3 regions of the Chitinophaga varians genome follow, and region 3 is predicted to be linked to each of the others. Evidence: riboswitches for the same ligand, from Rfam matches in the RefSeq annotation. Region 3 holds a riboswitch; each other region holds the start of a gene.
What was found. Region 3 has a riboswitch for thiamine pyrophosphate ahead of thiS (sulfur carrier protein ThiS). Riboswitches for the same ligand answer to the same signal wherever they lie in the genome.
Positions count from the first base shown of each region.

Region 1: it holds a riboswitch for thiamine pyrophosphate, as region 3 does, so the genes downstream of both, HGH92_RS24135 (HAD family hydrolase) here and thiS (sulfur carrier protein ThiS) in region 3, are expected to answer to the same signal.
Region 2: it holds a riboswitch for thiamine pyrophosphate, as region 3 does, so the genes downstream of both, HGH92_RS05170 (TonB-dependent receptor) here and thiS (sulfur carrier protein ThiS) in region 3, are expected to answer to the same signal.

Region 1 is NZ_JABAIA010000003.1:118,628-120,893, forward strand. Features, by position in the region: gene HGH92_RS24130 (phosphoribosyltransferase family protein) at 1-757, opposite strand, end outside; gene HGH92_RS24135 (HAD family hydrolase) at 757-1,413, opposite strand; TPP riboswitch at 1,763-1,862, opposite strand; gene HGH92_RS24140 (dodecin family protein) at 2,122-2,266, shown strand, end outside.
Region 2 is NZ_JABAIA010000001.1:1,279,045-1,281,310, forward strand. Features, by position in the region: gene era (GTPase Era) at 1-80, opposite strand, end outside; tRNA gene HGH92_RS05160 (tRNA-Met) at 195-266, opposite strand; gene HGH92_RS05165 (single-stranded DNA-binding protein) at 376-783, opposite strand; TPP riboswitch at 985-1,080, shown strand; gene HGH92_RS05170 (TonB-dependent receptor) at 1,093-2,266, shown strand, end outside.
Region 3 is NZ_JABAIA010000001.1:2,678,893-2,681,158, forward strand. Features, by position in the region: gene HGH92_RS10870 (hypothetical protein) at 1-228, shown strand, start outside; gene HGH92_RS10875 (lipocalin family protein) at 237-716, opposite strand; TPP riboswitch at 1,000-1,103, shown strand; gene thiS (sulfur carrier protein ThiS) at 1,154-1,357, shown strand; gene thiC (phosphomethylpyrimidine synthase ThiC) at 1,440-2,266, shown strand, end outside.

The DNA.
Region 1 (2,266 bases), on a different contig from region 3:
TATGATAACCGTTGCCGATGGCCATATCATACAGCATATTGATAAACTGGTCCGACTGATTTTGCAGGAAAATACAAAATGAATCGAAATCGTAGTTGAGAATATATTTTACGATACGGGTATTGATGGCAAACCGCTCGTCCCGGATGATTTTCTCCAGGTGGAAGATCGATTTGACAAAATGATAGTTCAGATGGTTCTCGATGTTGGGATGAATGCTGTTGTTCTGCAATTCCGCATAATACAGCAGGTACATCTCGTTGGAGAGGCCGTAGGTGTCCACCATTTTGAGGATCATGCGTTCATGGCCGCCGGTGATACGGATATCGTCCAGGAACACGATGGTTTTGCCTGCCAGAAATTCCCGGTCGATATGAAACGAATCGTTGCCAATCAGTTTCAGCCGCTGTTCGGCGTCCAGTTCCCCGTAATCTTCCTTATAGGTGATGGTGCGGTGTACTTTCGTTTCCTGAGTGACAGGGTGCCCGTTGGCCGCCAGCCAGCGGTTGAGCCGGAACACGAAGTGGTTCTTCATGGAGAACGTAGCGGTGGGAATGAACGCATAGGGGCTGGACACCACCACCAGTTGTGGGATAGTGCGGCCTTTCAGGTGCTGTTCAATAAACCCGTCAGCCAGTGTGGCGCCGAACCTTTCAGCTACCAGGTCATCACCGAATTTAAAACGGCTGTAATCATCCGGACAAAATCCGAACTGGCTGGTGTCAGTGATTTTATGGAGGGAGTATGTCGTCGTCATCAGTTAAGCAGGCTTGAAATACATTGATTGTTGGAATTGACCAGTAACGAATGAATGCCGGCCCTGGTGGCGCCCCGGATATCAGACTTTACGTTATCGCCTATATGTATGATCTGTTGGGGCAGGACGGCCGCCCCGTTCCTGGTAGTGGCAATGGAATCGAGCATGAGCCGGAACATACCGGGATTGGGCTTGGACATGCCTGTTTCATCCGAATACAGCTGGAAATGCAGGTACCGGCCCAGTTCCAGCTCCTCCAGTATCTTCCTCAGGGTACGCCCTTTAATGAAAGCAGTATTGCTCAATAAGCTGAGGGTACAGTCCTGCCGCTGATGCAACGTACGCAGCACGTCCACGGTGGCGGAGCAATACACGACCGGCCGGTGCCGGAACACCAGGGCTTCCATTTCGTTGTACAGTGCTGCCAGGTCAATCGACCCAAAGTCGTACTGATGGTCATTGATCTCGCTGATCACCATCAGATGAAGGGTGTCGGTATCTAGATTGCCACCTGTTTTTTCGTTGATGGCATTGGCCAACAGGTCAATCCTGCGGAAGATACGTTCCACTTCTTCGAGTGATTTTTGCCGGGGATTAAAATGATCAAAAAAGAATTTCGTCCGTTCCCGTTTATAGGAAGGATTAGATCTGATCAAGGTTAACCAGAGGTCAAAGGAATAATGCTGGTAGTTGTTCATTCGTTGGTTATGGTGTATAATCCTCACGGATACTGCACAAATCAGGGTTAAACCTATTTATGGTAGCATAGTGTGAAAATAAGTGTTTACAAACGGGACATTCATCTTTTCCTGATATGCATGACTGAGCTGGGATTATAACAAAAAGCCTGCCGTAGTGTTTGTCAGCTAATATAACACATAATACTATACGGAAATGAAAAAATTGCAGGATTAAAGGATTGATAATAAACGGTTTGGTGACAAAATGACAACTTATCTAGTAGGTGTATGCAAAAAAAGAAAGGCGCCGGGTTCTCCAGTGCCTTTCTGGTGTTTCCTGCTTTCCTACGCTGGTATTACCCAGTTCAGGTTGTAAGGGTATAATCTCAGGTGTTGTTTTACCAAACCACCCCTTTTCAGAAACATCTGCTTACTATAATGAAAGGACCATGCCAGCGAACATACCTTCCGGAAACCGATTGATTTTCAATGAAAACCTTTACCGGCACAACCTTTTACTGTAGCGGGGATTGCACATTCCGGGTAGCGTTCCGGGGGAAATATTGCCTGCCCGCTTTGTCTTTATGCCTGCTGTAATCCGCCACGGTGCCGGGGTTAACCAAACCGGTAGGCAGTTTGTTTTAATATACACGCCCTATTTTTTCATCATTTAAAACTTTTCTTATGGCTATCGTTAAAGTAATCGAGGTGATCGCCTCCTCCGAAAAAGGTTTTGAAGACGCTGTGCAGAATGCCGTGCAGGAAGTAAGCAAAACCATCCATAATGTAGATTCTGTATTTGTGAAGGACTTCAAGGTACACGTAAAGG
Region 2 (2,266 bases), 1.4 Mb from region 3:
TCGCCGATGATGGCGTTGAGCAAGGTACTTTTCCCCGCATTGGGCTTACCGAATATGTTTACAAAACCTGCTTTGTGCATGACTATCTAATAAAGGCTGTGCTGCTTTTTCTCTACTCAAACTTACGGAAATAAAAAAAGCCGAATTTCTTCGGCTCTTTCTGGTCTCTTTACCAGCGCTGATGCGCTCTTTTGTAGCGAGGAGCGGATTCGAACCACTGACCTTCGGGTTATGAGCCCGACGAGCTACCTCTGCTCTACCTCGCAATGAGGGTGCAAAGATAGTATTAATTTCATTCGCACCAAAACTTTTTTCAAAGAAAATGAAAAAGCCAACCATAACCGGTTGGCTTTCATATTGGAATGCATGTCTTTTTTAGAAGGGCAGATCATCGGCGGGTTGTTCTTCCACCAGTTCCTGTTCCGGAACGGCCGGGACCTCTACAGGAGCGGGACGGCGTCTGTCGTCATCCTTACGGCTGAGCAGTTGCAGGTGGTACACCCGGAGCCTTAAGGCCGCGGCAGGCTGATCGGTGCGGGAAATATACCCTTCCACCCTGGGGCCGCCTTCCACGTACACCAGCGTTCCCTGGTGCAGGTGCGCGGCCATGGTTTCCCGTCCCCACAGGGAGCAGTCCACCCAGGTGGTCCGTTCTTCCAGTACCCCGTCACGGTTCCGGAAACGCTCGTTAACGGCCACCGGAAAATTGAGCACCACGTTGCCGTTCACTTCTTTCCTGACAACATCCCGGCCCAGATAGCCGATAAACTGAAGTTTCATCATCTCATAAAGATTTAATGGTTAAAAATTAAATACAAGATGATTGAGAGAAGTGTAACAGGAAATTAAGCAATTTTTTGTTTCACACAGGAGAAGAGCGCAAAGTATTTTTCCTTCACGTAAAAGCCCCGGCAGAAAAGCAAAACCGCAAAAGATGTTTTTTTGTGCTACCTTTGTGGCTTCGCAAGGAGATCAACCGTTCCGCCGCGATTTATGGGGTGCCTTACTTTTCAGGCTGAGATCACACCCACAGAACCTGGACCAGGTAATGCTGGTTAGGAATTTAAAAAAACGAAAACAGACATACTAGAAATGAAACAGCTGATGTTGCTGGTGCTGCTGTCTATGGCAGGCACTTTACATGCACAATCCCTGGTTACTGGTACCGTTACCAGCAAAACCAACGGTAGGCCACTGGAAGGCGTTACCATATCTGTGAATCAAACCGGCGCCTTAACAGACCGGCAGGGACACTTCTCTGTCCATCTCCCTAAAAAAGGAAGTTATATACTACAAGCCAGCTATATCGGCTACAAATCATACACCACAACAATACAATCCGCCAATAATACACAGGTGGCAGACATCGTTCTCGAAGAAACCGGTCTGCTGGTGAAACCGGTAGAGATCAGCAGTCTCCGTGCCGGTAAAAACGCGCCGTTCGTCAACAGCACGCTCACTGCCGCCGATATCAAAAAAGGCAACCTCGGCCAGGACCTGCCACAGCTGCTGGACCAGCAGCCCGGCGTAGTCACCAATTCTGACGCAGGCACCGGTATCGGCTATACGGGCATGCGCGTACGCGGCTCTGATATCACCCGCATCAACGTGACCGTCAACGGTATCCCCATCAACGACGCGGAATCGCAAGGCACCTTCTTTGTGAACATGCCCGACTTCGCCTCTTCTGTCAGCAGCATCGAACTGCAACGCGGCGTAGGCACGTCCACCAACGGCGCCGCCGCCTTCGGAGCCACGCTCAACCTCAGTACCAACGAATACCGCGAGAAAGCCTATGGCGAAATCAGCAGCAGCTACGGTTCGTTCAACAGCTGGAAAAACACCGTCAAAGCCGGTTCCGGCCTCATCAACGACCACTTCACCATCGACGCGCGCCTCTCTAAAATCTCCTCCGACGGATATATAGACCGCGCCACCTCCGATCTCCGCTCGTTCTACACCTCCGCGGCCTACATTTCGCGGAAAACAGCCATCCGCCTCAACGTTTTTTCCGGTAAAGAAAAAACCTACCAGGCGTGGAACGGCGTGCCGGAAGCACTGCTCAAAACAAACCGTACCTACAACTCCGCCGGCACCGAAAAACCAGGCACACCCTATGACAACGAAACAGATAACTACCAACAGGACCACTACCAGCTGTTCCTGAACCAGGAAATTAATTCCAGCCTTAATTTCAACGTAGCCCTCCACCTCACCCGCGGCCGTGGCTACTACGAAAACTACAAAGCCAATAAAGCCCTCGCGG
Region 3 (2,266 bases):
AAAACAGCCTGCATTGCAGCATTGGTCATCGGCGTCCTCTCAGCAGCATTTGCTTTTGCCACCAAAACGCCCACCTATGCCGTCGCCTCCGGCGCAGCAGCAGGTATAGTAGGCCTCGTATCCCTGTATATCGGCAGAAAAAATATTGATGATATGCAGCTGGCCGCTGCCGGCATCTTTATGGCTGTAGTAGCCTGCCTGGTAGGACTCTGGCAAATGTATAACTAAAGACATGACTAGCGGCTCCGGCGATACCGGTCTGTATACCCCTCCGCTGCCTTCAACGGAAACAGCACCAGTGATGTGTCGGACAGCTCCCTGATAATGGTGGTGTCTATAACGGCAGCCGTATCCTTTACGCCTTCCGAATGGCTCCATAAAAACAGCGTGTCATTGTTCAACGCCCATTTTTCATATACCAGCGTATACATGTTGATAGACTTTGCAGTACCGTTCCTGCGCAGCTGAAACCCCTGCATCTCCTTGTCCAGCCCTGCTACAGGCTGTATCCATTTCCCTATGAGCTTAGCTGTGTCCACCCGCAGCGTATCAGTTACAGCAGCGATGCTGTCGGTAACGCCGGCATTGCTGCTGTCTGTAACCACTACCAGGCTGCTGTCGTGCGCTGCCTCTTCCGGCACAGGTGCTTTCTTTGACTTACACGCTACCAATAACAATAATAATGGCAATAGTGACGGTAACTGTTTTATTAACATGAAACTAAATTACGAATTACCGGTATATGCGAAAGATATTTTTTAACCCCACCGTCAATCAGGCTGTGCGCTCCTCCTTATTCTTTTCAACATCGTTAGCTTATCACGGCCAGTCATACATACTAAATCATATCGGATATCGCTCAACACCCACATATTTCGTATAACCGTTTACGTTATTAAAAGCTATTTATCCGGATTCTTTTTTGGGGTATGATTGCCACAGCCATCCGTCGCCCGGAAAATTATCCTCCTGCAATTATTATTTTTTTCTTACTTTTATCCCTCACTTTAGGGGTGTTTATCCCGTACCCGGGATAAGCTGAGATGATACCCTCAGTACCTGAAGCAGCTCATACTGCCGTAGGGAAAAGTAACTGAACTTTCTCATCTTCCACATCCTTAAAGTTTATTGTTTCACTTAAATTCCAACACGCATGGAAGTGCTTGTAAACAATAAACTTTATGCGGTGCAGCAAGGAATAACCATTGCTGCGCTCTTACAGTTTATTCAACTCTCCGCCCAAAAAGGTATTGCTGTTGCGGTCAACGACCAGGTGGTCCCGCGAAACTCGTGGAATGACCAGCCATTGCAGCCGTCAGACAGTATCACGATCATCCGCGCCACTCAGGGCGGATAGTTCGGTTTCCTTATTTCGTTTAACCATTACCGTTATATATGCATAACGGAACGATATTCTCATGTCCACAAAATCCTTTCTCATGCAAAAACAACCCGTGGCCATCAGCCGCACGCCCTTTCCCGCCTCAGAAAAAATATATGTCAGCGGGACTATCCATCCTGTAAAAGTCGCCATGCGGCAAATAACACTGACAGACACCCGTATTCACGGCCGCAAAGGCGATGCCGTGCCCAATGAACCGGTAGTGGTATATGACACCAGCGGCCCATATACCGACCCGTCCATCGACATAGACGTTACCCGCGGCCTGCCCAGGCTGCGTGAATCCTGGATCACCGGCAGGGGAGACGTGGAACAACTACCGCAGTATACCAGCCCTTATGTACGGCAGCTGCAACAAACAGGCGACAACATGCCAGGCATGAGCATCACCGCCCAACCATTGCGCGCACTGCCCGGCCGGAATGTGACCCAGCTCTACTATGCACAACAGGGAATCATCACGCCGGAAATGGAATATATCGCCATCCGCGAAAATCAATACGCAGAAAAATACTACCAGGAAAACAGCCCGCTCTGGCACCAGCATCCGGGCAACAGCATGGGCGCCAACATTCCTAAAAAACAGATCACGCCCGAATTCGTACGCCAGGAAATAGCCGCCGGACGCGCTATCATACCAGCCAATATCAACCACCCGGAAAGTGAGCCCATGATCATCGGCCGCAATTTCCTCGTGAAAATCAATGCCAACATCGGCAACTCCGCTGTTACCTCCAGCATCGAAGAAGAAGTGGAAAAAGCCGTATGGTCCTGCCGCTGGGGCGCAGACACCATCATGGACCTCAGCACCGGCAAAAACATCCATGAAACCAGAGAATGGATTATCCGCAACTCACCCGTGCC